DNA from 2 places in the Rhizobium sp. BK289 genome. Region 1 is predicted to be linked to the other one. Evidence: predicted binding sites of a transcription regulator. Region 1 holds the regulator's gene; the other holds the start of a gene.
The links. The regulator LexA, encoded in region 1, represses DNA repair genes until DNA is damaged. The targets are predictions, from matches to a motif close to TGTTCNNNNTGTGTTCNG.
Positions count from the first base shown of each region.

Region 2: a site for LexA is predicted at 2,407-2,424, ahead of FHT84_RS05655 (UvrD-helicase domain-containing protein). Genes of this name have one in related genera too.

Region 1 is NZ_JACHZO010000009.1:134,508-150,183, forward strand. Features, by position in the region: gene FHT84_RS18945 (GlsB/YeaQ/YmgE family stress response membrane protein) at 10-264, opposite strand; gene lpdA (dihydrolipoyl dehydrogenase) at 320-1,765, opposite strand; gene FHT84_RS18955 (SGNH/GDSL hydrolase family protein) at 1,818-2,459, opposite strand; gene FHT84_RS18960 (pyruvate dehydrogenase complex dihydrolipoamide acetyltransferase) at 2,484-3,845, opposite strand; gene FHT84_RS18965 (pyruvate dehydrogenase complex E1 component subunit beta) at 3,861-5,243, opposite strand; gene pdhA (pyruvate dehydrogenase (acetyl-transferring) E1 component subunit alpha) at 5,260-6,303, opposite strand; gene FHT84_RS18975 (septum formation initiator family protein) at 6,461-6,772, opposite strand; gene eno (phosphopyruvate hydratase) at 6,994-8,268, opposite strand; gene kdsA (3-deoxy-8-phosphooctulonate synthase) at 8,418-9,257, opposite strand; gene FHT84_RS18990 (VOC family protein) at 9,254-10,141, opposite strand; gene lexA (transcriptional repressor LexA) at 10,567-11,289, shown strand; gene FHT84_RS19000 (ComEC/Rec2 family competence protein) at 11,436-13,631, opposite strand; gene gltA (citrate synthase) at 14,050-15,339, shown strand; gene lpxB (lipid-A-disaccharide synthase) at 15,366-15,676, opposite strand, start outside.
Region 2 is NZ_JACHZO010000002.1:395,029-410,704, forward strand. Features, by position in the region: gene FHT84_RS05645 (efflux RND transporter permease subunit) at 1-951, opposite strand, end outside; gene FHT84_RS05650 (efflux RND transporter periplasmic adaptor subunit) at 948-2,114, opposite strand; gene FHT84_RS05655 (UvrD-helicase domain-containing protein) at 2,477-4,942, shown strand; gene FHT84_RS05660 (GIY-YIG nuclease family protein) at 5,313-5,597, shown strand; gene FHT84_RS05665 (Atu4866 domain-containing protein) at 5,760-6,110, opposite strand; gene FHT84_RS05670 (SDR family oxidoreductase) at 6,120-6,845, opposite strand; gene FHT84_RS05675 (LysR substrate-binding domain-containing protein) at 6,951-7,880, shown strand; gene FHT84_RS05680 (SDR family oxidoreductase) at 7,911-8,648, opposite strand; gene FHT84_RS05685 (TetR/AcrR family transcriptional regulator) at 8,821-9,432, shown strand; gene FHT84_RS05690 (sugar MFS transporter) at 9,703-10,986, shown strand; gene pncA (bifunctional nicotinamidase/pyrazinamidase) at 11,098-11,721, shown strand; gene FHT84_RS05700 (glycosyltransferase family 1 protein) at 11,803-12,888, shown strand; gene FHT84_RS05705 (hypothetical protein) at 12,895-14,280, opposite strand; gene gcvA (transcriptional regulator GcvA) at 14,450-15,340, opposite strand; gene FHT84_RS05715 (SDR family oxidoreductase) at 15,465-15,676, shown strand, end outside.

The DNA of each region.
Region 1 (15,676 bases):
GATGATGCTCTAGGCGATCAATCTCGCCAACAGCACCACGATGATCGCGCCGACCGTGGCATGGATGATCTCCACGACAAGCGCATTTTCAATACCGAGCGATATCCCGAAATAATGAAACAGGAAACCGCCCACGAAAGCGCCGATCACGCCGCTCACCAGGCAACTGATGAGCCCGCCGCCTCCAACGATCAGGCTCGCAAGGAAACCCGCGACCAGGCCGATGAGAAGAAAGACGATCCAACCTTCCGTCGTGATAGACATGTTGATTTCCTTTCCTGATTTCCACCCCTTGGATAAAGGGCATGGCAGGAAATTATCAAGCGTTCAGCACCCGGCCGTAGGCATCCAGCACGGCTTCCTTCATCGTTTCCGATACGGTCGGATGCGGGAAGATCGTATGCATCAGCTCCTCTTCTGTCGTCTCCAGATTCATGGCGACGACGAAGCCCTGAATGAGTTCGGTCACTTCGGCGCCGACCATATGCGCGCCAAGCAGTTCGCCGGTCTTCTTGTCGAAGATGACCTTGCAGAGACCCTGATCCTCACCGAGCGCGATCGCCTTGCCGTTGGCAACGAAGGCGAAGCGGCCGACGCGGATATCGCGGCCGAGCTCCTTGGCCTTGGCTTCGGTCAGGCCGACGGAAGCGACCTGCGGCTGGCAATAGGTGCAGCCCGGAACCTTGCTCTTGTCAGTCGGATGAACGTTCGGCAGACCGGCGATCTTCTCGATGCAGACGACGCCTTCGTGTTCGGCCTTGTGCGCCAGCATCGGAGGGCCGGCGACATCGCCGATCGCATAGATGCCGGGGACATTGGTCTTGCCGTAGCCGTCGATGACGACGCAGCCGCGATCGGTCTTCACGCCGAGCGCCTCGAGGCCGAGGTTCTCGATATTGCCCTGAACGCCCACGGCCGAGATCATACGGTCGGCAACGATCTGCTGCACCTTGCCGTCTTCGGTTTCGACATGGGCCGTGATGCTGTTGGCAGCCTTATCGACCTTCGTGACCTTCGCCTTGGTGAAGATCTTCAGGCCGCGCTTTTCCAGCTGCTTGCGGGCGATGCCGGAGATTTCGGCATCTTCGACCGGCATGATGGTCGGCATGACTTCGACGACGGTGACGTCGACGCCCATGGAGCGATAGAAGCTTGCGAATTCGATGCCGATCGCACCCGAGCCCATGACGAGCAGCGACTTCGGCAGGAAATCCGGCTTCAGCGCTTCGAAATAGGTCCAGATCAGCTTGCCGTCCGGCTCGATGCCAGGTAGAGCGCGCGGACGGGCGCCGGTCGCGACGATGATGTGCTTGGCGGTATAGGTGCCCTCGCCCTTGACGTTCTTCGGCACCGGATGCTGCGGCTCGACGACCGGCTTGGTCGACTTGCTGACGACGATTTCGCCTGGTTTGGTGATCTTGGCTTCGCCCCAGATCACGTCGACCTTGTTCTTCTTCATCAGGAAACCGACGCCGGTGTTGAGCCGGGCGGAGACGCCGCGCGAGCGGGCAACCACGGCCTTCACATCCGCGCTCACCTTGCCTTCCAGAACGAGACCGTAATCCTTCAGATGGTTGGAATGATCGAGAATTTCGGCCGAACGGAGCAGCGCCTTCGTGGGAATGCAGCCCCAGTTGAGGCAGATGCCGCCCAGGTGCTCGCGCTCGACGATCGCGGTCTTCAGGCCAAGCTGGCCAGCGCGCACGGCAGCGACATAACCGCCCGGACCGGAGCCGATGATAATGACGTCGTAATTCTCAGCCATGTGTTTCCTGCCTTATTGGTGGCGGCGGATCGAAGCCGGCGCCTAAAATCTATCAGAGACCGAGCATCATCCGCACGATCGGCTCGAGGCCGCGACCGAGCGCCCGGGTGTTTTCCGCATCGAGATGAACGCCATCGAGCGGCGTGGTCACAGCGGCCGTATTGGCATCGAAGAATCCGCATCCGAGTTCGTCCGCCAGATCGCTGTAGAGCGTCGGCAGCTTGCTCGATTCCTTAACCGCGCCGAGAAAACTGGCCGCAAAGGCGGCATTGGCCGTCTCGGTAATTGCCGGCGGGGCGACGATGAGGATATCGGGCACCTCATAGTCGAACCCCCAAGCATGATTGCGCACCAGCTGGACCAAGCGGCTGATGCCCTGCAGAGCGGCAAAGGCCGAGCCGGCGACGACCGGTTTCATGTCGTTGGTGCCGAGCATGATGATCACGAGATCAAGGGGATTGTGGGTCTGCAGGATCGTCGGCAGGATTCTCGCGCCATTGCGATCGCAATCGGCGAGATGATCGTCAAACGCCGTCGTGCGGCCGTTCAATCCTTCCGGGATCACGCGAACCTGGTTGCCGAGCGCCTTTTGCAAGACACTCGGCCACCGATCTTCATAGGCATGACGGCCGACCGTTTCGGCACTGTAGCCCCATGTCAGCGAGTCGCCGTAACACAGAACAGTCTTGGTCATTCATGCCCTCCGTGTTGCCAAAGCTCAGACGAGCATCCCCATCGGATTTTCGATGTAGCCCTTGAAGGCTGCCAGGAGCTCGGCGCCGAGCGCACCGTCGACGGCGCGGTGATCGGTCGACAGCGTGACGGTCATCACGTTGGCAATCACCATTTCGCCCTTCTTGACGATGATGCGCTGTTCGCCGGCGCCGACGGCCAGGATGGTCGCATGCGGCGGGTTGACGACGGCGGCGAAGTTCTTGACGCCCATCATGCCCATGTTCGACACCGCAGTCGTACCGCCCTGATACTCCTCGGGCTTCAGCTTGCGCTCCTTGGCGCGCTTGCCGTAGTCCTTCATCTCGTTGGAGATGGTAGAGAGCGTCTTCTGCTCGGCGCTGCGGATGATCGGCGTGATCAGGCCGCCCGGAATGGACACGGCAACGCCGACATCGGCATGCTTGTGCTTGACCATGGCGCTGTCGGTCCAGGAGACGTTGGCATCCGGAACATCGCGCAATGCCAGCGCCAGGGCCTTGATGACCATGTCGTTGACCGAAAGCTTGTAGGCAGGCACGCCGTCCTTCGACTTCGGAGCGGAATCGTTGAGCTGCGTGCGGAGTGCCAGCAGCGCGTCGAGTTCGCAATCGACCGAGACGTAGAAGTGCGGGATCGTCTGCTTGGATTCCTGCAGGCGCTTGGCGATGGTCTTGCGCATGCCGTCATGCGGTACGAGCTCGTAGGAACCCTGCTCGAACAGCTTGAGGACGGCGTCGTCGGAGATGCCCTTCGGTGCGGCCGGAGCAGCGGCGGCTGCCGGCTGAGCAGCCGGGGTTGCCGCGGGAGCAGCCTTGGCTGTGCCGCCGGAAACAGCAGCTTCGATGTCCTTCTTGACCACGCGGCCATGCGGGCCGGTGCCGGAAACCGCCGCCACATCGATGCCCGCTTCCTTGGCAAGACGGCGAGCGAGCGGCGAAGCGAAGGTACGATGACCGTCGTTCGCTGCCGGAGCCGATGCGGCGGGAGCTGGGGCGGGTGCGGCAGGAGCAGAAACGCTTGCCGGAGCCGGGGCAGCAGCAGGTGCTGCTTCCACCTTCGGGGCTTCCTTCGCAGCCGGAGTAGCAGCGGCGCCAGCGCCGGAAGCTGCCGCAGCGACATCTTCGCCATCGGCGGCAAGCACGGCGATCAGGGCATTGACCTTCACGCCTTCGGTGCCAGCGGGAACGACGATCTTGGCGACGGTGCCCTCATCGACAGCCTCGACTTCCATCGTTGCCTTGTCAGTCTCGATCTCGGCGATGACATCGCCGGACTTGATCTTGTCGCCTTCCTTGACCAGCCACTTGGCGAGGTTGCCCTCTTCCATGGTCGGCGAGAGGGCAGGCATGGTGATGTTGATAGGCATCGATGAGCCCTCCCCTTACTTGTAGCAAACGGCCTTCACCGCATCGACCACTTCGGCGACGCTCGGGAGCGCCAGCTTTTCGAGGTTGGCGGCGTATGGCATGGGTACGTCCTTGCCGGCGATCGTCAGGATCGGCGCATCGAGATAGTCGAAGGCCTGCTGCATGACGCGGGTGGCGATTTCCGTGCCGACGGAGGACTGCGGATAGCCTTCCTCGACGGTGACCAGGCGGCCGGTCTTCTTGACCGATTCGATGATCGTCGGCAGATCCATCGGACGGATCGTGCGCAGGTCGATGAGTTCGACATCGATGCCCTGGGCTTCCAGCTCTGCAACGGCCTTGGTGGCATAGGTCATGCCGATGCCGAAGGAGACGACCGTGACGTCCTTGCCCGGACGGTGGATGCGGGCCTTGCCGATCGGCAGAACGAAATTATCCAGCTTCGGCACATCGAAATGCTGACCATAGAGGATTTCGTTCTCAAGGAAGATGACCGGGTTCGGATCGCGGATGGCAGCCTTGAGCAGACCCTTGGCGTCGGCTGCCGTGTAGGGCATGACGACCTTGAGGCCCGGAATGTGGCTATACCAGGCCGCATAGTCCTGGCTATGCTGAGCGCCGACGCGCGCTGCCGCGCCGTTCGGGCCGCGGAAGACGATCGGAGCGCCCATCTGGCCACCGGACATATAGAGCGTCTTGGCAGCGGAGTTGATGATCTGATCGATCGCCTGCATGGCGAAGTTGAAGGTCATGAACTCGACGATCGGGCGAAGACCGGCCATCGCGGCACCGACGCCGATACCGGCAAAACCATGCTCGGTGATCGGGGTATCGATCACGCGGCGTGCGCCGAATTCCTGCAGCAGGCCCTGGGTTACCTTGTAGGCTCCCTGATATTCGGCCACTTCCTCACCCATGACGAAGACGTCCGGGTTGGCGCGCATTTCTTCGGCCATGGCGTCACGCAGTGCTTCACGCACCGTCATCGATACCATCTCCGTACCGGCCGGAATTTCCGGATCGGCAGGAGCAGCGGCCTTCGGCTGGGCCGGAACCGGTGCAGCGGCCGGCGCCGGAGCGGCGGCAGGAGCTTCGGTCTTTGCTGGCTCGGCAGCGGGAGCAGCCTTGGCGGACGAAATGGCGTCTGCGGATTCGCCGTCCTGCAGGAGGATGGCAATCTTGGTGTTGACCTTGACGCCTTCGGTGCCGGCGTCGATCAGCAGCTTGCCGATCGTGCCTTCGTCGACGGCTTCCACTTCCATGGTGGCCTTGTCGGTTTCGATTTCGGCAATAACGTCACCGGAAACGACCTTGTCGCCTTCCTTCTTGAGCCATTTCGAAAGGGTACCCTCTTCCATCGTCGGAGAAAGGGCGGGCATGAGAATGTCGATGGGCATAGTGTCCCTCCCCGATTTAGAGCAGAATGTCGGTGTAGAGCTCGGAGGCATCCGGCTCAGGATCGTTCTGGGCGAAATCGGCGCTGTCTGCGACGATGTCGCGGACATCCTTGTCGATATCCTTCAGATCGTCTTCGGTCGCCCAGCCCTTTTCGAGCAGGCGAACACGGACCTGCTCGATCGGGTCGTGCTCGGAGCGCATCTTCTGCACTTCGTCCTTGGAGCGGTACTTTGCCGGGTCGGACATGGAGTGACCACGGTAACGGTAGGTCAGCATTTCCAGGATGATCGGACCCTTGCCGGAGCGGCAATGCGCGACGGCTTCGTCAGCCGCAGCCTTGACCGCGCGGACGTCCATGCCGTCGACCTGGATGCCGGGAATGCCGAAGGACGCACCGCGCTTGGAGAAATCGGCCTGCGCGGTAGCGCGAGCCGTCGACGTGCCCATGGCGTATCGGTTGTTTTCGATCACGAAAATGACAGGCAGCTTCCAGAGCTGCGCCATGTTGAAGCTTTCGTAGACCTGGCCCTGGTTGGCGGCTCCGTCACCGAAATAGGCGACGCTGACATTGTCATTGCCGCGGTACCAATTGGCAAAGCCGAGACCGGTGCCGAGCGAGACCTGGGCGCCGACGATGCCGTGGCCGCCGTAGAAATTCTTTTCCTTGGAGAACATGTGCATGGAGCCGCCCTTCCCTCGGGAATAGCCGCCCTGGCGTCCGGTGAGCTCGGCCATGACGCCACGTGCGCTCATGCCGGTTGCCAGCATATGGCCGTGGTCGCGATAGCCGGTGATGACCTGGTCGCCATCCTTCAGCGCCATCTGCATGCCGACGACGACAGCTTCCTGGCCGATGTAAAGGTGACAGAAGCCGCCGATGAAGCCCATGCCGTAAAGCTGGCCGGCCTTCTCTTCGAAGCGGCGGATCAAGAGCATCTCACGGTAAGCCTTGAGCTCCGCATCGCGATCGAAATCTGCGATCGGGCCGCCATTGGTTTCCTTGGCAGGCCTTGATGCTGTTTTGCGGCTGGAAACGGTCGCGTTTTTTCGCGGCGCCATTCAACCCTCCCTGTGTGAGTAGCCTCGTTTTGTGGTGAGGCGTAACATAGGCAAGATTGTTCGCCACAGCAATGCTATAATTGCATGGCTCATATTCTTCGCAAGCTATTGATATTAATTGAAAAAATTCGATTAACCGAAATTCGGTTAATTATAACTATTTGTTGAAGATAACGATCTCGTTCGCCTTGGAATAGGTCAGCTGATAGCGCGCATATTGGTCGAGCATGTCCTTATCCAGGGAGCCGTCGCTCAAGAGCGTGACCTCCTTCTCAAGGTGTTCGCGCTTGGCGACCAGTTCCGCCAATTCCTTGGCGCGGTCGACGCGACGTTGCTCGAATACTTCAGTCGCCTTCAAGCCGTAGTCACCATGGATACAATGATAACCGAAATAGCTCACAAAGGCGATGGTGATGGCGGGAAGGATGAAACGCCCGAACTTTCTCTTCTTATGATACTTTGTCCACATACTCGCTCGAAACGCTCTGGCTTTAGGCGACCCCACTCCAAAGCCAATGTGGCTCGGACAAGATCACATTAAATCAAACACCTAGCGCTAATGTAACCGGCAGAGATTAACCGTCCGTTGACTCTAACTACGCGGTCCAATAAAAAACCGCGCCCAGGGGCGCGGTTCGATTTCAGCGAATAATCTCGTCGCAGACCCAAGCGGATCGCGCGGATCAGGCATCAGCCGCGCAGGATGGAGCGGCCGGCATACTTTGCCTGAGGGCCGAGCGCTTCCTCGATGCGTATGAGCTGGTTGTACTTGGCAAGACGGTCGGAGCGCGACAGCGAGCCGGTCTTGATCTGACCGCAGTTGGTGGCAACGGCGAGATCGGCGATGGTGGAATCTTCCGTTTCGCCCGAGCGGTGCGACATCACGGCCGTGTAGTTGGCCTTATGCGCGGTTTCGACGGCATCGAGAGTTTCGGTCAGCGAGCCGATCTGGTTGACCTTGACGAGGATCGAGTTGGCAACGCCCATGCGGATACCGTCGCGCAGGCGGGCGGAATTGGTGACGAACAGGTCGTCGCCGACGAGCTGGGTCTTCTTGCCGATCAGGTCGGTCAGCGTCTTCCAGCCTTCCCAGTCGTCTTCAGCCATGCCGTCTTCGATCGAAACGATCGGGTACTTCGCTGCGAGTTCTGCGAGGTATTCGGCCATGGCGCCGGATTCCAGCGTGCGGCCTTCGCCTTCGAGCACGTACTTGCCGTCCTTGAAGAATTCGGTCGAGGCGCAATCGAGGCCGAGAGCGATTTCGTCGCCCGGCTTGTAGCCGGCCTTTTCGATGGACTTCATGATGAAATCGAGGGCTGCCGGGGCGCTGGAGAGGCCTGGCGCGAAACCACCTTCGTCGCCGACATTGGTGTTGTGGCCCTGCGATGCCAGTTCCTTCTTCAGAACATGGAAGACTTCCGAACCCATGCGGACGGCTTCGCGGATCGAGTCTGCGCCGATCGGCAGGATCATGAATTCCTGAAAGTCGATCGGGTTATCGGCATGAGCGCCGCCGTTGATGATGTTCATCATCGGAACCGGCAGCAGGCGGGCATGAGCGCCGCCGACATAGCGGTAGAGCGGCAGGTTGGCGCTCTGGGCAGCAGCCTTGGCGACGGCGAGCGAGACTCCGAGGATGGCGTTGGCACCGAGGCGCGACTTGTTCGGCGTGCCGTCGAGTTCGATCATGATGTTGTCGAGCTGGATCTGGTTTTCGGCATCCATGCCGCCGATCGCGTCGAAGATTTCCGAATTGACGGCTTCGACTGCCTTCTCGACACCCTTGCCGTGGTAGCGCTTGCCGCCATCGCGAAGCTCGACGGCTTCATGAGCGCCGGTCGACGCGCCCGACGGAACCGCCGCGCGGCCCATGCTGCCGTCTTCGAGGTAGACATCGACTTCGACGGTCGGATTGCCACGGCTGTCGAGAATCTCGCGGGCGATAATGTCGGTGATTGCGGTCATGATAGCTTCCTGCTCGCTGGTTTATAAATCGATTTAAATCGTCTTAATCGAAGGCGCGGAAATTACAATGGCGATCCGCGCCGCGATTTGGCACTCCTGCAGGCCGCGTAAAGCAAATTCATGTCAGCCTGTTGAATGCCCGATATTTCTTAAGCCTTGGCCACGGCGTCAAAGGCCAGCAGCTTCTCCAGAAGCCGCGGCATATCCTTCAGATAGACCATGTTCGGGCCGTCCGAGGGCGCATTGTCCGGGTCCTCATGCGTCTCGATAAAAACACCTGCGACGCCGACGGCGACCGCAGCGCGCGCCAGTGTCTCGACAAAGCGGCGGTCGCCCCCAGTCGAACCGCCCTGCCCGCCAGGCTGCTGTACGGAATGGGTCGCATCGAAGATGACGGGTGCGCCCATCGCTGCCATGATCGGCAGCGAGCGCATATCCGAGACCAGCGTGTTATAGCCAAAGGAAGCCCCGCGCTCGCAGAGAAGAATGTTCGGATTGCCGCTCTCATTGAGCTTGGCAAGCACATTCTTCATATCCCAAGGCGCAAGGAACTGCCCCTTCTTGACGTTGACGACACGGCCGGTCTTGGCCGCGGCAACAAGAAGATCGGTCTGGCGCGACAGGAAGGCCGGGATCTGCAGGATATCGACCGTCTTGGAAACGATGGCGCACTGCTCTTCCGTGTGGATGTCGGTCAAAACCGGAAAGCCATATTCCTTCTTGAGGTCGGCAAAGACCTCCAGCGCCTTTTCCAGGCCGATGCCGCGCTTGCCCGACAGTGACGTACGGTTGGCCTTGTCGAAGGACGACTTGTAGACAAGGCCGATGCCGAGCTTGCCGCAGAGTTCCTTCAGGACGCCGGCAACCATGAAAGCATGGTCGCGGCTTTCCATCTGGCAGGGGCCGGCAATCAGCGACAGCTTGGCGCTGTTGGAAAAGAGGACCTTGGAGGCACCCTCACCGACGGTGACTTCGGAATTCGTGGTCATGCTATCTCCTCGAAGGCGAACAATGCGCCCTGTCCGGGCGCCAGCCTTGCCAGTATACGATTGTTCTTACGCGTGTAGGTGACGCCGTTAGCAGCGAAATGCGACGATGTCACGGAAAGATCGCGCGTTTTGAAAAGGATTGCGCGTGCGCGCAGCCCGGGATCGCTGGTATGGACCGGCAAATCGTAGAATGCTTCCATTCCTTCCGGCGTCAAAACTTCGACATCGACATTGGCCGCCTTGATCGTCAGGCCGAAGGAATGCTCCAAGATCCGCGGACCGCCAACGACCTCTTCGAAAAAGCTGCGATACACCGCCGGTTTCAGCGCGGAAAGCGCCACCCGCGCAATGCCGGTCACCCCGTTTTTGTGACGCTCGAGTACGCTGCGATCGGCCGGCAGCGGATTGATGCGCTGGCAGCAGAAGGCCAGGAAATCCGGCGCACGCAGATCCGCCGCAAATGCGAGGCGAAAACCGGCCGTGGGTTCCGTTCCATCCGGCATCTTCATCGGCCGGGAGAAATCCAGCATGGGTCCAGCCGAAATCCCAGCCGCCTTGAAACGCCCATCATCGCCGACAGCATCGTCCGTGCCGAAAACCAGGGCCGAAAAACCATCCTCGGCAACGCGGAAGCGATAGGCTTGGTCGCGCGCAACAAAGACATTGCCGTCGGCAATGCTCGTCTCGCATTGCTCCTGCGAGGCCACGCCCAACGGTTCGAGATAGGTCTTGTCGGCAAGGAACACACAGGCATTTTCAGTGCCGAAGGGGTGGCGCGCATCCGGTGCGACCGTGAAGCCAAGCTTGCCCAGGCGCTCCCGCGCCAGAGCGATGTTGACGGTCGGCAGCACGAGATGATCCAGCGGATGCGGCGACAAAGTCATGGTCCTCCCTTGTTTGCCTGCAAAAGCAGATTTGCGCTCATACAATGCTCAATTCAAGCCGAAAGCCAAGCCCGTGAAAGCGCAGGAGAACGTGGGCCGGACGCAACTGCGGCAACCCGAGCGCACTGATTCTCAACTGCGGTCGAGTTATGTGCCAGTCGCCGTCTTCATTCGCACACGAGCAGAGCAGGATTGAGGTGAATCGTCCATAAGGCGAACAAAGCGGCATTTCTCATATTTATCGATGAATTAGCGCGGATATAATTCGCAAGGAATTTCAAGCGATCCAGTCGATGGCGGCAAATATTTGATAGGCTCCGCGAAGCTTTACCGAAATTTAAGCACTTGCAGAACACATATGGAACATATAGTGTCCGTTCTGGATTTGTTTCACGACGATTTTCTTGATTTGGGGTTCCAAGACGATGTTGACGCGCAAGCAGCAGGAACTGCTTCTCTTCATTCACGAGCGAATGAAGGAATCCGGTGTCCCGCCATCTTTCGACGAAATGAAGGACGCACTGGATCTGGCATCCAAATCCGGCATTCACCGTCTGATCACCGCGCTCGAGGAGCGCGGCTTCATTCGCCGCCTGCCCAATCGGGCGCGGGCACTCGAAGTCATCAAGCTGCCGGAGGCCTATAATTCAAGCCTGCAGCCACGACGCGGCTTTTCACCGAGCATTATCGAGGGCAGCCTCGGCAAACCCCAGCCAGTCGCGCCTCCAGCCCCGGCAAAGGTTGCCAACGACGAGCACAATAGTTCCGCATCGGTACCGGTCATGGGGCGCATCGCCGCCGGCGTTCCGATTTCCGCCATTCAGAACAACACGCACGACATTACCGTTCCCGCCGATATGCTCGGCTCCGGCGAGCATTATGCGCTGGAGGTCAGGGGCGATTCGATGATCGACGCCGGAATTTTCGATGGCGATACGGTCATCATCCGCAATTCGACGACAGCCAATCCCGGTGATATCGTCGTTGCGCTCGTCGACGACGAAGAGGCAACGCTGAAGCGATTCCGCCGCAAGGGCGCTTCCATCGCATTGGAAGCCGCCAATCCGGCCTATGAAACCCGTATCTTCGGGCCGGATCGCGTCAAGGTCCAGGGCAAGCTTGTAGGGCTTATTCGGCGCTATCATTGACAGACGAGTTATCACCAACAGTTGGACTATCATTGACGGGTGATATCTGCGCAGGTGGCGTACCGAATTTGCCGGTGCGCCAATCATAGGTTCGGTGCCTGGTCCATGGTCGCTGAGGGTTTTCGAAAGCGACAGAGACAATAGGCTTATCGGCCGTGAGCGTCATTTCGATGGACCCGGTTTTGCGCAATGTCGCACCGGTTATGAGCATTGCGGCCGGAACGGCAATAATCAAGTCGTAGCCGGATCGGCGTGACGACGATGTTTGCGGTATCGCAAGCCGGCGGCAGATAGGCGGCATTTTCGATGGTGACCAACATGGCGCCGTTGTCGAGCATCGCCACGCACCATGCGCCCTTCTGACAGGCGAAACTTCCCTGCATTGTCCGATCCAGAGCCTCCTCCATCGCCTTGCGGACTGCATTTTGCTCTTCCCTGCTTAACCGGCGGCGGCGATCGGTCGTCTTATTGATCTGCGGAAGCCGGTCATCAGCGGGGAGCATGGTGGGTGGCTGATGTTCGGTTGCGACCAGCGCCTTCTGCCATTGTTCGAAAATGAAGACCTGCGGCCTTTCGCGATTTGTGGCGAGTATATCGTCCTGTCGCAACGCAACCAGGACACCATCTTCGGAAATCATCAGATCCGGCTTCGGCACACCTGAGCCGAATGCCGCCACGCCGATGGATGAAAGCAGCAACAGCAAGCCTAAATGGCGAAGCCGGGTCCGCAGCACGGTCATGATCAGAAAGCCGGCAATGAAGGTCGGCATCAGCCAGCCGGGTTGGCGGCCGAAGGTGATGTCGCCTCCCCAACCGGCCACAGTTTTGGCGATCAGGATGACTAGTTCCAGTCCCTCGCCGGTGACGTTCCAAAACGGCCCGTCCAGGCCGATAGGCATCAGCAGCATTGCGGCCATGCCGAACGGCATGACAATGAAGGAGACGACCGGCATGGCCGCAAGGTTGGCGGCGAGACCGTATGTCGCCAGCCGGTGAAAATGCTCGATCGAAAAGATGGCCGTCGATGCACCGCCGATGAACGAGGTCGACAACACGCCACCGAAGAAGCGCGACACGAAGAGCAGCGGGCTTATCAGACGGATCCGCGAGAGGATGTTTTCGCGGTGCCGCCGCCGTTTCCACAGCGAATAGCCCGACACCAACGCCAGCGTCGCTGCATACGACATCTGGAAGCTTGGGCCGAGCACCTGCGACGGCGACAGAATGAGGATGACGATGGCGGATAGCGCGACATTGCGAAGGCTGAGCGACGGCCGATCGAAAAGTACGGCCACCAGCATGATCGCCATCATGATGAAAGCGCGTTCGGCGGATACGCCGAAGCCTGAAATCAGGTAATAGGCCGTTACCGTCAAAAGCGCGCCGAAGGCCGCGAACTTCTTGGTCGGCCAGGCCTGAGCAACTCCCGGAAACAAGCTGAACAGATAGCGCAGGCCGACGTAGAAGATGCCGGCCGACAGCGCCATGTTCAGCCCTGAAATTGCGATGATGTGAGTGAGACCGGCAATTCGCAGCGACTCGGTCGTATCCTTTGAGATCGCACGTCTCTCATCGGTGACAAGCGCTGCCGCAAAGGCGCCCGTATCTCCCGGCAAGGTTTCCCGGATCCTGTCTCCGATGCCGTTGCGCAGGCCGGCGAGCCAGATATCGGCCTTATCCAGCGGCGAATCTGCAACGCCATCACCGGATGGAGACAATAAGGTCGGGTTGCCATAGGCGAAACCGTTCGCACCGATTCCATTGAAATAGGAACTGAAGGCGAAATCATTGAGGTCAGGCAGAGCAGGCCCGGACGGCGGTGTCAGACGCGCCTTGCCCTGGATGCGATCGCCGAGATCGAACGGCTTCGCCTGCTTGCGTATGAAGATCGTGACCCGTTCCGGCGAACGGCGAATCGTAGGCTTTTCCGTCGTCTCGACCCGGACGACATAGCGCCAGCCTCCATTGTCATAGGATTCGCGCCGCTCGACGCGGCCGGTGACGGTCGTCGTCACCGCCGAGTCGAGCATCACAGTGGAAACCCGCCAACTTTCCCATTGCGCCAGCGCCATGCCGAGGCAAATAAGCATGCCGGCGAAAAGCAGGTGGCGAGACAGCCTACCCGCTTCCCGCCGGAGCGCGAAGCTGGCGGCAAAGACACAGAGGCCCGCCAGCACGGCTTGCGGAGGCGGATCGCTACTAGCCTTGAACCAGAAGATGGCACCAAGGCCCATATAGATCGACGCGAAAAGGATGGCGCGGCCGTGTGTCGCCTCCTCTTCGACCAGTCGAGCAACGCTTCCTCCAATGCGGCCCGCGACCAGAAGGAGACGCGAAGCCAACGGCGCCTGATCCTGCGTCCGCGCTCCTTGCCGCACTTTGGCGCGAAGCATGATCGTCGCAACAGCAGGCGAAGCTGCGAGGGCGCAGCGACATTCCGGCCTTCTTCCCGCTGCTCCGTTGCCTCCAAATTAGGCACTCGCCACCGCCCCCATACAAAACCACAGCTTCGGCGCGATTTTTGCCGTCACCATGCAGTGATTTCAACCGAAATCGGCATGAGAGAAACGAAATAGAGGCGGTTTCCCTGCGCAGCCTTGTCAATGACGCTACCGCAGTGCCCAAAAGTTGATACCGCATTGCACAATTCGGCAATGGGATAACTTGGCATTAGGCTCTGGATCATATAGCTAGTCGGTAGTCGCTTAACCTTTTGGCGCTTTTTATGGCGTCAATCCCGCCAAATCTTGGAGGATCAGCATGACGGAACAAAGCGCGAAACTAACTTGGGGTGAAAAGACGGTGGATTTGCCGGTGAAAACCGGAACCATCGGCCCAAGTGTCATTGATATTGGTGCCCTTTATAAGAACACCTCCACTTTCACTTACGATCCTGGCTTCACCTCGACCGCATCGTGCGAGTCCAGCATCACCTATATCGATGGCGACGAAGGCGTTCTGCTGCATCGCGGCTATCCAATCGATCAGCTGGCCGAACATGGCGATTTCCTCGAAGTCTGCTACCTGCTGCTTTACGGCGAGCTGCCGACGACGGCGCAGAAGAAGGACTTCGACTATCGCGTGACCCACCACACGATGGTGCATGAGCAGATGTCGCGCTTCTTCACCGGCTTCCGCCGCGACGCCCATCCGATGGCCGTCATGTGCGGCTGCGTCGGCGCGCTCTCGGCTTTCTATCACGACTCGACCGACATCACCGATCCGCACCAGCGCATGGTCGCAAGCCTGCGCATGATCGCCAAGATGCCGACGCTCGCCGCCATGGCCTACAAGTACCATATCGGCCAGCCCTTCGTTTATCCGAAGAACGATCTCGACTATGCGTCCAACTTCCTGCGCATGTGCTTTGCTGTTCCGTGCGAAGACTATGTCGTCAATCCGGTGCTCGCCCGCGCCATGGACCGCATCTTCATCCTGCATGCCGACCATGAGCAGAACGCATCGACCTCGACGGTTCGCCTGGCGGGCTCTTCCGGCGCCAACCCGTTCGCCTGCATTGCAGCAGGCATTGCCTGCCTCTGGGGTCCGGCCCACGGCGGCGCCAACGAAGCCGCGCTGAACATGCTGAATGAGATCGGCACCGTCGACCGCATTCCGGAATTCATCGCCCGCGCCAAGGACAAGAACGATCCGTTCCGCCTGATGGGCTTTGGTCATCGCGTCTATAAGAACTACGATCCGCGCGCCAAGATCATGCAGAAGACGGCGCATGAGGTTCTGGGCGAGCTCGGCATCAAGGACGACCCGTTGCTCGACATCGCAATCGAGCTCGAACGCATCGCTCTGACGGATGAATATTTCATCGAGAAGAAGCTCTATCCGAACGTCGACTTCTACTCCGGCATCACGCTGAAGGCTCTCGGCTTCCCCACGACCATGTTCACCGTTCTGTTCGCTCTCGCCCGCACCGTCGGCTGGATCGCTCAGTGGAACGAAATGATCGAGGATCCGCATCAGCGCATCGGCCGTCCGCGGCAGCTCTACACCGGTGCACCGCTGCGCGAATATGTGCCTGTTTCCAAGCGCTAAGCTTCGGTATTGAAACAAAAAACCGGTCAGAGATGACCGGTTTTTTTATGAGCTAGCATATCCAGAACGATCTGCGCCGCCTTATCGCCGGGGGGCTCCTGCGTCTGCATTCGCTCCCAAACGAGATCGTAACCAGCAAGCATCGCGGCGCGCTCCGGCGTGTCGTTCGCCAGGCGCTCCATATAGCGAACGAGCATTCCTGGCCGCAGAACATCGTTGATCAGCTCGGGCAGGACAGCGTAATCGGCGATCAGGTTCGGCAGGGCGGCCGTCCATATCTTGATGCGCGAGAGCACAAACTTCGCCAGCCATTCCGTTTTGTAGGTCGAGACCACGG
Region 2 (15,676 bases), on a different contig from region 1:
CGCGACGACGGCCTTCACGCCTTCGGAAATATTCAAGGTATTCGACTGCGCCTGGCGGATGATGCCGAGGCCGACGCCCTGTACGCCGTTCGAGCGCAGCGCGGTCGTGCCGTCCCTCGGTCCGAGCGTCACGGTCGCGACATCGGAGAGCCGCACGCGGTTCTTGATGATCAGCCGGGAGAAATCCTCCGGCGTCTGCAGCGCCGCCGTGGCACGCACGACGATATCCTGGCGCGCACTCTTCAGCGATCCGGCCGGTACATCGAGCGCTGCGGTCGCAAGCGCCGTCGTCAGGTCGCCGATAGTGAGGCCTCGGCTCGCAAGGGCGGCCTGATCGACGTCGATGCGGAAGATTTTCTCCTGATCGCCGTAAAGCTCGACATCGGCAACGCCTTCGACCGAAGCCAGCCGGTCAGTGATCTCCTTATCGACCAGCTGCGTCAGGTCGTCCATCGTCATGGTGCTCGAGGTGACGGCAAGGCGCATGATCGGCTGCGAATCCGAATCCGCCTTGACGATCTGTGGCGCATCCGCCTGATCGGGCAATTGTTCGGCGATGCGACCGATGGCATCGCGAACATCGTTGGCGGCAACCGAAAGATCGGTCGCGTCGGAAAATTCGAGCGTTACGCGGCTCTGCCCGAAGGACGAGCTGGAGGAGACCGATTTCAGGCCGCTGACGCGGGCGACCGCCCCTTCGATGATCTTCGTCAGCTCCTGATCCACCGTCTGGGGAGAAGCGCCGTCAAACACGGTTCTGACCGTCACGACGGGACGATCGACATCAGGCAGTTCGCGCACTTCGACGCCGAAATAGGCTGCAAGACCGGCAACGACCAGCAGCGTATTGAAGACCAGGGCCAGGATCGGCCGGCGCACGAAAAGTGCCGTGAAGGATTGCCTGGTCGCTGCCGAGCTGGCATCCGTCGCGTCATCACCATGAGATGTCATTGGGTGATGACCTCCCTGGCCTCGGCGACATCACGGGCAAAGCGGACTTCGCCACCTTCGGTCATACGCTGCAATCCTTCGATGACGATGAGATCGCCATTGCGGAGATCGCCGCGGACCAGTACCGCATCCGGATTGCGCTGCACGATGCTGACGCGCACCTTCGAGGACTTGCCGTCGACAACGCGCCAGACATGAGCACCGGCGCCATCCCATTGCACGGCGAGCGGATCGACGGAAGGATAGGTCTCGCCGGCAAAGCGCATGCCGACATTGAAGGACATGCCGGCCCGCAATTCGTCGGAGGCATTGTCGATGCGGGCGCGCACGCGCAGCGTCCGGCTGGCGCCATCGACGCGATTGTCGACCGCCTCGACGGCGCCAGAGAATATACGCCCCGGCAGCGCGACCGAGGTCGCTTCCACCGGCTGATCGACCTTGACAGTGTTGGCGAAGCGCTCTGGCACCCAGTAATCCACCAGGATTTCCGAGCGATCGTCCAGCATCACGATATTGGTGGTCGTGGTTACGTTGTCGCCGACCACAACGGGCACGATGCCGACGATCCCGTCGATCGGCGCGACGATATCGCGGCGCTTCAGCGCCAGCTCCGCCGATTGCAGCGCCAGCTTCGCCCCCTGCTCTGCGATCTCGGCATCGAAAACATCGATGCGCGACACGCTGGATTTGATGTTGCGATAGAGCTGGGATTTCTCCGCTGCGCTCTTCAGCGCTACCTCCGCCTGGCCGCGGGCAATGATCTGCTCGTCGTCGTCGAGACGAGCCAGTACCTGGCCTTGGCTGACCCTGTCGCCGGACTTGATGAGGATTTCCCGGATCGTGCCCGTCGCCTGCGGCATGACGACGACCGAGCGAATGGCGTCACCGGTGCCGATCGCGCTCAGGCGATCGTTGACGACGCCGTTGACGACGGCTTTCGTCACGACAAGCGGCACATTCCGGGCGCGCCGAGCGCCGGCTTCGACCGCATTGCCGCTCTTCTCCGCCTTGGCATCGTCATCATGTGTGATTGCTGCGACGATCGTCTGGGGAACACCGGCCTTCCGCAAGATGCCGGCTGCGCCGGGCGCAAGGGCCACGACAGCGGCAATGCCTGCCACCAGCAAGAGAAAAGACAAGGAAAGCTGCTTCCAGGCGGTCATGCACGTCTCCGGCTCGTTATGTCAGAGGCGATGAAATCGCGTCGTTGGTTTGCACAGGCCCCCCACACACCCAGCGCACTTATTGAGGCCTCATTCGGTCCGGGCGGCTCTATAATGCAAGATTGTGCCCGATTTGCTGCAATATCGTGTTTTTGGGCATAAGCAGCAAGCTTCGACGCATATTATGACAAAGTTGTAATCTTGACCGTGACAACGAGACGTTTCACTGGCATTCGCACATCTCTGTTTGGGCGCGGAACGTGCCGCGTTATCAACGTCTTTATGCCGCGAATGTGCACTTTTTGTTCTAGTTTCGGCCCGTTTCTTTTGCCTTTCGGGGTAGAATCATTACATTGGGCCGCATGACCATTGGACATGACGATATCCCCTTCTTTGACGAGGAGCCGGAGCACATCGCGCCGCGCCGTTCGGCGCCGGCTGCCGGCAGCACCAGCGGCGGCATCGCTGCCCGCGCCATGGCGGCACGCGACAGCGGCCGCCGGCCGGATTATCTCGCCGGCCTCAATCCGGAACAGACGGAAGCAGTCGAAACGCTTGACGGCCCCGTTCTGGTGCTTGCGGGCGCCGGCACTGGCAAGACGCGCGTGCTCACAACCCGCATCGCTCATATCCTCTCTACCAACCGCGCCTTCCCCAGCCAGATTCTCGCCGTCACCTTCACCAACAAGGCGGCCCGCGAGATGAAGGAGCGTATCGCACTGCTCGTCGGCGGCGCCGTCGAAGGCATGCCCTGGCTCGGCACCTTCCACTCGATCGGCGTCAAGCTGTTGCGCCGTCATGCCGAGCTGGTCGGCCTCACCTCCAGCTTCACCATTCTCGATACCGACGATGTCGTCCGCCTGATCAAGCAGCTGATCCAGGCGGAAGGGCTCGACGACAAGCGCTGGCCGGCCAAGCAGTTCGCCGGCATGATCGACACTTGGAAGAACAAGGGCCTCAGCCCCGCCGATATTCCGGAAGGCGATGCCCGGGCCTTCGCCAACGGCAAGGGCCGCGAACTCTATGCCGCCTACCAGAACCGCCTGAAGACACTGAACGCCTGTGACTTCGGCGATCTTTTGCTCCATCCGATCAATATGTTCCGGCAGAATCCTGATATCCTCAAGGACTATCACCAGCGCTTCCGCTACATCCTGGTCGACGAGTATCAGGATACCAACACGGCGCAGTATATGTGGCTTCGCCTGCTGGCGCAGAGGCAGAAGGGCGAGCCGCAGAATGTCTGCTGCGTCGGCGACGACGATCAGTCGATCTATGGCTGGCGCGGCGCCGAAGTGGACAATATCCTGCGCTTCGAGAAGGATTTTCCAGGCGCCAAGGTCATCAAGCTCGAGCGCAACTACCGCTCCACCGAGCATATTCTCGGTGCCGCCGCGCATCTGATCGCCCATAACGAAGGCCGGCTCGGCAAGACGCTGTTCACCGACCGCTCCGACCCCGACGACATCAAGGTGCAGGTGCATGCCTCCTGGGATTCCGAGGAGGAAGCACGCGCGATCGGCGAAGAGATCGAGCAGCTGCAGCGCAACAAGCACAATCTGAACGACATGGCGATCCTCGTGCGTGCCTCGTTCCAGATGCGCGAGTTCGAAGACCGTTTCGTCACCCTCGGCCTGAACTACCGCGTCGTCGGTGGTCCTCGTTTCTATGAGCGCCTCGAAATCCGCGATGCCATGGCCTATTTCCGTCTCGTCTGCCAGCCGGCCGACGATCTCGCCTTCGAGCGCATCATCAATACGCCGAAGCGCGGCCTCGGCGACACCACCGTTCGAGCGCTGCATGATTACGCCCGTGCGCGCGATATCCCGATGTTAGCGGCAGCGGCCGATATCATCGAGACGGATGAGATGAAGCCGAAGACGCGCAAGGCGCTGTTCGATGTCGTGCAATCCTTCCGCCGCTGGCAGGGCCTGCTCGAAAACACCCCGCATACCGAGCTTGCCGAGCAGATCCTCGAAGAGTCCGGCTATACGGACATGTGGAAGAACGACAAATCGGCCGAAGCGCCTGGACGCCTGGAAAACCTGAAAGAGCTCATCCGCTCGATGGATAGTTTCGAATCCATGCGCGGCTTCCTCGAACACGTCGCCCTCGTCATGGATGCTGAGCAGAACGAAAATCTCGACGCCGTCTCCATCATGACGCTGCACTCGGCCAAGGGTCTGGAATTCGACACGGTGTTCCTGCCCGGCTGGGAGGAAGGCCTGTTCCCGCATCAGCGCTCGCTTGATGAAAGCGGCCGCGCCGGTCTGGAGGAAGAGCGCCGCCTCGCCTATGTCGGCATCACCCGCGCCAAGCGCCGTTGCCACATCTGGTTCGTCTCCAACCGCCGCATCCACGGCCTGTGGCAATCCACAATCCCCTCCCGCTTTCTCGACGAACTGCCGGAAACGCATGTCCAGGTCGCCGAAGTCGAGCAATCCTATGGCGGGTATGGCCGCGGCGGTTACGGCCAATCACGCTTCGACAAGGCCGATCCCTTCGCCAACACCTATTCCACGCCTGGATGGAAGCGTGCGCAGGCCAACCGCAACGATGCGACCCGCGACAACTGGGGCAGCCGCTCCGGCCACGCCGTCGAACGCATCGGCTACGGCGAAAGCGGCCCGAAAGTGCGCACCATCGACGGCGAGCTGGTGGCTAAATCCACCTCCACCGAACCCTCCAAATTCTCAATCGGCGACCGCGTCTTCCACATCAAGTTCGGCAACGGCAATGTCTCGGAGATCGAGGGCAACAAGCTGACCATCGAATTCGACCGCGCCGGGCAGAAAAGGGTGCTTGATGGGTTTGTGGAGCGGGTTTGAGGGCACAAGGCCGGCTGTCTGATTTGGAGCGGCGGGTGCCCATCAGTGCAACCGCAAAGATGAAGGAGCTGATTGTGTGGCCTCCGTCCTCCCCCGCGCTCCGTCATCCTCGGGCTTGACCCGAGGATCCATGCACAAGGGTTTCAATCAAATGCGTTATGCCCTGTTTGGAACCGTCAATGCAGGGCGGACGGTCGTAGAGGCTGTCATCATTGTCATAGGCTTGTGTCTGGATCCTCGGGTCAAGCCCGAGGATGACGGAGCGTGGGGTATGATAGGGTGGCAAACGCAAGCGCTATTCTTTGCGAAGCAGCTCACCTCCCGCCAATAGTCTCTTGACGCTCATCATCTCCACCAGCATCATACACGCATGGGTGGATATACCTACATCATCACTAACCACAAGCGAGGTACGCTCTATATCGGCGTCACCGCCGATATAGAGCGCCGCATCTACGAACATCGCGAAGGCCTGACGCCTGGCTTTGCTTGGAAATACGGGTGCACGCGGTTGGTCTGGTATGAGGACCACGCCGACATCGTTTCAGCCATACAACGGGAAAAGTCCCTGAAACGCTGGTATCGGCAATGGAAGATCGAGCTGATCGAAAAGACAAATCCGGATTGGCGGGACTTATACTACGAGCTCTGGTAAAGCCTCACGCTCCCCCGGTCGCCTGCGCATCCCGGTCCTTTAGCCATAGCCCATAAATCCATCGCGGAAAAAGGATTGGCATTCGACTGGGACCGGCACGCCGTAAGAGGAAAGCCATCGCAAGACACAGATGGTCTGGCGATGGTGCCATTCGATATCGCGCTACTTCTGACGATAAAGGATTATACCGCCGTGATGAAGCACGTCGTCGATGAAATCTCCATCGGCGGTAAAGCCGGTATCGTCCCAGTAATCGATGTGATTGCCGCGAACCTCATAGCGCCCCTGATAGGCGCTCTCGCGCCGGCCGCGCGCTTCGTCATAGCGGCCGTTCGGCAGTAGATTGTGGCGCACATAACCATCGGCGGTAACCCACATGCCGACATAGGGATGACTTTGCTGGATGGTCGCGGATGCGTTGGATTTGTTGTTCATGGTAGCGTAGACCTTTGATGTAACGATAAATATGGCGCCGGCGGCAAGAGCCAGGGCGAAACTTCGGACCAAAGCCATCTCCACCGCCTACGTGTTGGCCGTCGGGCGCACGACGATCTCGTTGACGTCGACATCCTCGGGCTGTTCGATGGCAAAACGCACGGCGCGGGCAATGGCATCGGGTTTGAGAGCGATGGCGCGATAAGTCTTCATCGCTTCCGCCGCGATTGGATCGGTGATCGTATCGGCAAGCTCGCTTTCGACGACGCCGGGATGGATGCAGGTGACGCGCAGCACCTTGTGCTCCTGCCGTAGCCCGTCCGAGATCGCCCGCACCGCATATTTCGTGGCGCAATAAACCGCCGCGGTCGGGGAGACCGCAAGCGCTCCGATCGACGCGATATTGATGATCTGGCCGGAATTGCATGCTATCATCTCAGGTAAAACCGCAGCGATGCCGTACAGCACGCCCCTGATGTTGACATCGATCATCCTGTCCCATTCTTCCACCTTCAGCGATGCCATGAGGGAGAGCGGCATCACGCCGGCATTGTTGACGATGACATCGACGCGTCCCCATTTCTGTCGAGCGGCGCTGACGAAAGCCTCGAAGCTTCCGCGATTCGTCACATCGAGGGAATGGGCAAGCACGGTGCCGCCCGCCGCATGCAACTCGGCGGCCAGCGCTTCCAGACGTTCCACGCGCCTCGCACCCAGCACCACTTTCGCGCCAGCGGCGGCAAGTTCGCGGGCAATGCCCTCCCCGATTCCGCTCGAAGCGCCCGTGATCAGAATGACCTTATCCATCGGCATGACCTCATCCTTTCTCCGTGCATGTCATGAGGCCTTGACTGTAAGGATCGTTATTGTTTCGATAAGCCGTCATCTCCTTGCCAAATTGGAAAGAAAAAATAACCAATGGAGCCGGATCTGAATGCGCTCGCCGTCTTCGCGCTCGTTGCGGAAGAACGGAGCTTTCGGGCGACAGCGACACGGCTCGGCGTGACCCGCTCCGCCGTCAGCCAGACGATTCGCCGCCTTGAGGAAAATCTCGGCATCGCGCTCGTGCTGCGCACGACACGCAGCGTCAGCCTCACGGAAGCCGGCGAGCGGCTCTATGAGAGGGTCGCTCCCGCCGTGGCGGAGATGCGCGCGGCGCTGGAGAAGACCGAGGCGCTGACAGAGCTTCCGCGCGGCCGCCTGCGGCTTGCGGTCTCCTCGATCGCCGAGCGCTTTCTGGCCGGGCCGCTCCTTGCCGGTTTCGTGCGTCAATATCCCGAGGTGGAGCTGGATATCACCGTCACGGACGAGGAATTCGACATCGTCGCGGAAGGCTACGACGCAGGCGTGCGGCTCGGAGAAGTCATCGCGCAGGATATGATCGCCGTGCCGGTCGCGGGCGCCGAGCGACAACTGGCTGTCTGCGCCCCATCCTATCGCGAGCGTTCCGGCGTGCCGTCACACCCGGCAGACCTTGCCGGGCATGCCTGCATCGGCTGGCGTCCTTCTCCGAAATCGGCGCCCTATCGCTGGGAGTTCGCCGAAGCGGGCAAGGAATTCAGCGTCGCGGTGCCGTCGACGATCACCACCAATGACATGGGCCTGATGATCAAGCTTGCCGTCGCCGGCGCCGGCATCTCCTTCGGGATGGAGGAAAGCTTCCGCCCCTTCATCGGTCGCGGCGAACTGCTGCCGATTCTGGAGGATTACTGCCCCTATTTCGCGGGCTTCTATCTCTATTATCCGAGCCGGCGAAACACCGCTCCGAAGCTTCGCGCACTGATCGAGCATGTCAGGCGCTTTCCCGCCGGCGATGAAGCGCGCGAAAGCGGCAAACGAATGGGCTAAGCTCATTTGCCACCTCGAGTGATGACCGATTCAATTGCGCCCGCCATTCGCGCGGATGATCTGGCCGTTGATCCAACCGCTTTGAACGCTGGCAAGAAACGACACGATCTGGGCGATCTCCTCCGGCAGGCCGAGACGGCCGAGCGGGATGTCGTTGATCAGCCGCTGGATCAGCGCCTCCGACCGTCCCCTGAACAACAACTCCGTGGCGATCGGCCCAGGCGCGACCGCATTGACCGTTACGCCGCGCGTGCCGAGTTCCTTGGCGAGCGTATGCGTCATGGCTTCCACACCTGCCTTCGTCGCTGCATAGACGCCGTTGCCTGGGGAGTAATGGCCGATGATGCTCGTTGACAGGTTGATGATGCGGCCACCATCCCGCACCCGGCTTGCCCCCTCGCGCATTCCGTTGAACGTGCCTGTGAGGTTGATGGCAATCTGCTGCTGAAAATCCTCATCGCTCACTTCAGACAGGGGCGAGAATTTGCTGATCCCGGCATTGTTGACGAGCACGTCGACCTTGCCGAACTCGGCTTCGGCACGATCGAACAATGCCGTAACAGCCGAAGCATCGGCCACATCCGCACGGACCGCAATCGCACGGCCGCCCGCCGCTTCTATACGGGCGACGATATCCCCAGCCTCACGGGAACTCGATGCATAGTTAACGACGGTCTGGAAACCATCGGCGGCAAGCTGCCTCGCAATGGCGGCGCCGATGCCCTTCGATGCTCCGGTCACGATTGCGGTTTTGATTTCGCTGGACATGCATTTGTCTCCATTTCTCTCTCCGGCCCGAACGGCAAGCGTCACGCAGGCACGCGCTTGCGAACACGCCGAGGGAATTCGATCCTCGGATGTCGCGGAAACGCTTGTTTCGCTGGGCCTTGATCAGTAATATGAGCGATAATTCACTTTTTACTACTCGCATTCCACGGACATGTCCGAGAGCCCTCTGAAAAGCCGCCCCGCGCCCAGAAAAGCGCCGAAACAAGCCCGTTCGCTCGCGACCGTCGAGGCGATCGTCGAGGCTGCGGCTCGCATTTTGGAAGAGCGCGGCCATGAAGCCTTCTCCACCAATGCCGTGGCGGAAAGGGCCGGTGTCAGCGTCGGTTCGCTCTATCAGTATTTTCCGCGCAAGGACGCGCTGATCGGAGCGCTGATCCTCAGGGAAACGCGCCGCCTCGTCGAGGAGGCGGAAAGCGCAGCAGGCAAGCCCACCGGCAGGGAGGCTTTGTCAGCACTCATCCTCCCGTGTGTCGAGCAGCAACTTCGCCGGCCAGCCCTCGCCCGCCTGCTCGACTTCGAAGAAGCACGCCTGCCGTTGGATACCACCACCGAAAGGGTGAAGATGCGTTTCTTCGAACTCACGCGCGCAGCGTTGCTGCGGCCGGACCTGCCGATGCAGGCTGACATCGATATCGCAAGCCGGGATGTGGTGGCGATCATCAAGGGAATGGTCGACGCCGCCGGAGAACATGGCGACGAAGACAAAAGCCAATTGACTCGCCGTGCACTGCGTGCCGTCCTCGGCTATCTGAACGGTGGCTGACCCGCCCGGGCGGATAGGCACCTAGGAAAACCTGATTGCTTTCCTCAACGTCTTCGCGATTGCAGCAAACCGCATTGCTGCATTGCAGAATCCGCATTCCTAGCAAGCTACCAATAATGATCCAATCGATTATATCGATTGAAGCGGCTTCGGGATTCCGCGCTTCTTGCGGGCATCTCGGCAAGCCGCTGCCAGTCCTTCCGGCCCGTTCGGGCTTTTCGCCCGGGTCGAATCTCAAAGCCTGGCAACAACAAGAACCGAGGATAAAAAGTGGCTGGCTCAGCAACAAGCTCTGCGCCCACCAGCGCCCGTGCATCCGCACGCCAAGGCCAGGGCAATTACCAATTCGCGCTTATCGCACTCACCTCACTCTTTTTCATGTGGGGTTTCATCACTTGCTTGAACGATATTCTGGTCCCGCACCTGAAAAGCGTCTTTCAGCTCAATTACACCCAAGCGATGCTCATCCAGCTTTGCTTTTTCGGCGCATATTCCATCATATCGCTGCCGGCCGGCACGCTCGTAAAGCGCATCACCTACAAATGGGGCATCGTCGTCGGCCTCGCGATCGCAGCCGTCGGCTGTGCCCTGTTCATTCCGGCCGCCACTTACCGCGTCTACGCCCTGTTCCTGGGCGCGCTCTTCGTGCTCGCCACCGGCATCACGATCCTGCAGGTTGCCGCCAACCCCTATGTCACCGTGTTGGGACCTCCGGATACGGCTGCAAGCCGCCTGAACCTGACGCAGGCCTTCAACTCCCTTGGCACGACGATTGCCCCCTATTTCGGCGCGATGTTGATCCTGTCTGCCGCGACTGTTGCAGCCACCAACGCTACGCCGGAACAGCTCGACGCCATGCGGCTTGCCGAAGCCGGCGCGGTCAAATTCCCCTACCTGCTTCTTGCCGCAGCCTTCCTGGTGCTCGCCGCCGTCTTTGCCGCATTGAAGCTACCCGAAGTCGAAGATGAGGAGACCATCGAGCCCATGCGCGGCGGCGGCTCCGCCTGGCAGTACCGCCATCTCGTGCTCGGCGCTGTCGGCATCTTTCTCTATGTCGGCGCCGAAGTCAGCGTCGGCAGTTTCCTGGTCAACTTCCTGAGTCAGCCGGATATCGCCCATCTCTCCGAGGCCGATGCCGCGCACTACGTCTCCTACTTCTGGGGCGGCGCAATGGTAGGACGCTTCATCGGTTCGCTGATCATGCGTCATATCGATGACGGCAAGGCGCTGGCGTTCAACGCTGCCGCGGTCATCATCCTGCTCGTGGTCACCGTGCTGACAACGGGCCATGTCGCCATGTGGTCGGTATTGGCGATCGGCCTGTTCAACTCGATCATGTTCCCGACGATCTTCAGCCTGGCACTGCATGGCCTCGGCAAATATACGAGCCAGGGCTCGGGCATTCTGTGCCTTGCCATCGTCGGCGGGGCGATCCTGCCTGTTATCCAGGGCGGCCTTGCCGATACGATCGGTATTCACCTCGCCTTCCTGATGCCGATCATCTGCTACGTCTACATCGCCTTTTACGGGCTCAAGGGCCACAAGCCGGCCTGAAACTGACTGAGCCTTGCGCTCCGCCGGTTTTCCAAGCGGAGCGCAAGGGGCTTGATCCGAGGCACACCGCTTGGCATCGTGCGGCGCAACAAAACGGGAAGGACAGGCCTCATGAAAGCGCTGCTGCTCATCGACATCCAGAATGGCTTCTGCCCCGGCGGAAATCTCCCCGTGCCGGATGGGGATCAAGTCGTGCCCATCGCCAACAAACTCATCGACAGCGGCAAATACGATCTGATCGTCGCTTCGCAGGACTGGCATCCGGCCGGCCACGGCAGCTTCGCCTCCTCCCATCCCGGCAAGAAACCCTTCGAAATCGGCACGCTTTCGGGCAAACCGCAGATGATGTGGCCAGACCATTGCATCCAGAACACCAAGGATGCCGAGTTCCACCCTGGCCTCCATCTCGATGACGTCGATTTCATCCAGCAGAAGGGCCAGAATCCCGCAGTCGACAGCTATTCCGCCTTCCGTGACAATGATCAGGCAGCCCTTACCGGACTGGCGGCTTACCTGCGCGACAAAGGCGTCACCGATCTCGATCTTTGCGGGCTGGCAACGGATTATTGCGTGAAGTTCTCCGCGATCGACGCCGTCGAGATGCTACCCAATGTCACCGTCCGCTTCATTGAGGATGCGAGCCGCGGCATCGATCCTGCCGGCGTCGCTGCGGCAATCGACGACATGCGAGCCCGCGGCGTTGCCGTGATCAGCAGCAAGGATGCGCTTGCGTAAAATCGCGCGAGCCCAGCTAAACCTTCTCTAAACAAAATGGTGCAAGCTAATACCGATCAATAGGATATCGGGACTCTTAGCGTGCAGTCTATTGTCATCAACGGGCGCTTCCTCGGCCAGCCTTTGTCCGGCGTGCAACGCTTCGCGCGCGAACTGACGCTGTCACTCGATCGCAAGATCTCCTCGGGTGCTCTGCCCGCCTCGCTGAAAGGCACGCGCTGGCGTCTGGCCGTACCGCGCAACACGCCCATCGATATCAGGCTCTCGGCAATAGAAATCGATCGCTTCGGCTCCGGCCCTGGGCATATATGGGAGCAGACATCGCTGCTTTCACACTCGCGCGGCAGCCGGCTCATCGGCTTCGGCGGCAGCGGCCCGCTCCTTCATCGCCGCCAGGCGGTCGTCATCCATGACGTGACGATCTTCCGCCATCCACAATCCTTCAAGCGCAGCTACCGCCTGCTGCATGGTGCGCTCGGCACAGTGCTGACGCGCACCGCCAAGATCGGTACCGTTTCCGAATTCTCGCGGCAGGAGCTCGCCTCCGTATTCCGTGTTCCCTCAGGCGGCATCGACGTCGTCTATAATGCCGTCGATCATTATGCCACGATCGAGCCGGACGAGGCCGTGATGCAGCGGCTTGGTCTGAAGACGAACGGCTTCTTCCTTCTTGTGGGAACAATGAAACCCAACAAGAACCTCGATTTCGCCATCCGCGCTTTCGAGGCGCTGAAAGATGACAACCAGAAGCTCGTGGTCGTCGGCGGCTCCGCGCCGACCGTCTTCAAATCGGATGACCAGCAGTCAAACGGCAGCATGCTCTTTCCAGGCAGGCTTACGGACGCTGAGATCGCCGCTCTGGAGCGACATGCCACTGCCTTCGTCTTCCCGAGCCTCTATGAAGGTTTCGGCATACCGCCACTGGAAGCGATGACGCAGGGTTGTCCGGTGCTCGCTGCTGATATCCCCGCCGTGCGCGAGGCATCGGGCGACGCCGCGCTCTACTTCGACCCATTCCGACAGGATGAACTCGTTGCCGGCATGAGGCGGATCGCGACGGACAATGTATTGCGCCAGGATCTGCGCCGGCGCGGCCATGAGAATGTCACCCGCTTCTCCTGGGATGCCAGCGCCGACCGCGTGCTCTCTATTCTCGAAGATCTCTGAGAGACTTCAGGATCGGTTCTGCGGCCGGAACATGGTAACGAAGTAGCTATAGAGGCCGAGCAGGCAAAAGAGCGTGCCGCCGACCACGCCAAGCGACACCGATATCCAGAGCGAATAACCAAAGCCAGCCGTCGCCAGCACCGGCACCGCCAGCCCGATGGCGGAGAAGACGACCGGCGGCCAGACAAAATCAAAGGAAAGAGACGCCATCACCTTCACGCCAATCGCCATGGCGCACACGGCGCCGATCATGCCGCCGGCCATGAGCGCGGCATCGCTGTGGGAACCGAGGTAACCGCCGGCCAGCGTGCCGGCATTCAGCAGCACGCAGTCCAGCACCGCGAGAAGGAAGATCATCAGCAGCCGGTGCTGCAGATGCGCTGGCGTCGGCATCATGTTGGCGGTCAAGGCGCGGCATGTCGCAAGACCGATGACGAAGGGAGCAACGGCAAGAAATTCATGGCGCAAACCGGAGGCAATGACCAATTGGCCGACGGGCTGCAGCACCGCGAAGATACCCGCGGCAGTCATGAGCGTAAGGCCGGTAAGCAGCGAATAATATTCCCCGAGTTGCCTGGCAAAGGCAGGCGTTGCCCCGTCGCGATCAAAGGTATTGACGACATCGGGATATTGAATGGCCTGCAGGGCGGAGACGATGAGTACGAAGGGCCGCTGCAACAGATCGAGCGCCAGCAGCGCACCGGCCGCAGCTCCCGCTCCCAACGTGGCCGTGAGAATAGATTTCAATCCCAACGGCGTCAGCATGCCGATAACGGAGGCACTGGCCGCAACGCTGCCATAGACGAAGTGCTTGCGAAGCAGCGATGGCTGGAATGGTGCTGCCTCGCGCAAGCTGCTGCGGGTCAGAAAGAGCGCCAGAAGACCGTAAGCGCCGTAGCCCGCCATCAGGCCGATGACAGTACATGTGAAGGTCGGGGCAACGGCGGCACCTGCGAGCGTGCCGGCTGCGAGAATGGTGGCGCGCGAGCCCTGCAGCCGCGAAAAGGCGCGAAATTCCTGGCGGAAGCGCAGCATGGTGAGGTGCAGGTCGCTGCCGCCCTGGAAGATCGCGACCAGACCGCCAAGCACGGCAATCTCCGCCGAGACGGAAAAGAAGATCGAAGCACAAGCAGCAATCAGGCAGATCGCCGAGCAGGCCGCAAATTCCACGGTCAGCGCCTTGCGCTCCAATGCCTCGTTTCCCGGACCCTGCCCCGGATAGAAGCGGCTGCAGGCAAAGCGAACCCATTCGAAACAGAAAATCGCCGCGAACTGGCTGATCGAGATGAACAGCGAATAGGCCGCGTAGTCCGCCGGAGCCAGCAGATGCGCCACCACGATCAGCAGCCCGAAGGCAACCGCCGCCTGATAGAAATATGCAGCCAATGCCACGATCTTCGCCATGACTGCAGCTAACAGAAAAAGATTGAGGAAAGCGCTAATCCCGAAGGGGCAATTGCAGCATTCGATAGCGCGACCGCGCGTGATGGGCCGCTTCTGAAAACAGGCGGGCATTTCATTCCTGAAAAACCTGCTCGCAACATCAGGCGAACGGTACGGGCTATCTCCTGCTCGCCTCTTCCCTCATCCAGGCAATGACCTTCTCGAGGGCTGCGGATTTGCGATAACGAGGCCAGACGAGGTAGAAATCGGATGGACCGCTTAGCGACCCCTGGATAACCTGCGTCAAACGACCTTCCACCATATCTCGCGCCACGAAATCACGGTTGGCGAGGACGATTCCCTGCCCTGCGATCGCCGCTTCGATGGCATGCGATGTCTGGTTGAAGCTGATCCCTTTATAGGAGGCGTGAGCCGCCCGCCCGAAATGCTTGTCGATGAATTCGGGCCAGGAATTATGGGCGTCATGGAGAAGCGCGTAGTCGGCGAGCTCCTCTGCAGTCCTCGGCAGCTTTCGGTCCTGCAGCAACGCCGGGCTGCAAACGGCGATGATCTCTTGTTCGAAGAGCAGTTCGGTCGCCAATCCCGGCCCGAAAGGTGGTCGCCCGTAGCGCACTGCAAGATCCACTCCGTCCGCCTGAAAGCCCGACATGCGTTCCGTCGCCAGGATATGAAGATCGAGATCGGGATGACGAGCCGTAAAATCCGGCAGGCGCGGAATCAGCCATTTCGAAGCGAATGTCGGCGTGGTGCTGATGGTGAGCCTGACGGGTTGCGGCTCGAGATTGCCGGTTGCCTGAGCGATAATTTCAAAGGCGCGCCTGATATCGGCGATGTAGCCCCGCCCTTCGCCCGTCAGCAACAAAGACCGCGGCATCCGCTCGAACAGCTTTACGCCCAGCTCGGCTTCCAGCCCGCGAACCTGCTGCGCAACGGCACCCTGCGTAACCCCGAGCTCCTCGGCCGCCAGCCTGAAGCTGCGATGGCGTGCAGCCACTTCGAATGCCTTCAGGCCGTTCAGAGAGGGAAGTTTACCGGGCGAGCCGTTCATGCGATAGTTTTTCTACTGGCAAATGGGAATTTATCTGCTTCGCTCTCGCGCGGCGATGATGATATTTCATCGGTAATTTCGAAGCAATCGGTTCCAGTGGAACGAGATGAAGGAGGAAGCACCTATGTCGATAGAAAAAGTGGCCGTAATCACGGCGGGCGGCAGCGGTATGGGCGCCGAAAGCGCCAGACGGCTTGCGGCCGATGGCTTCCGTGTCGCCATCCTTTCCTCCTCCGGAAAGGGTGAGGCGTTGGCTCAGGAACTTGGAGGCATCGGCGTTACCGGCTCCAACCAGTCCAACGACGATCTCAAGCGCCTGGTCGATGCGACGATGGA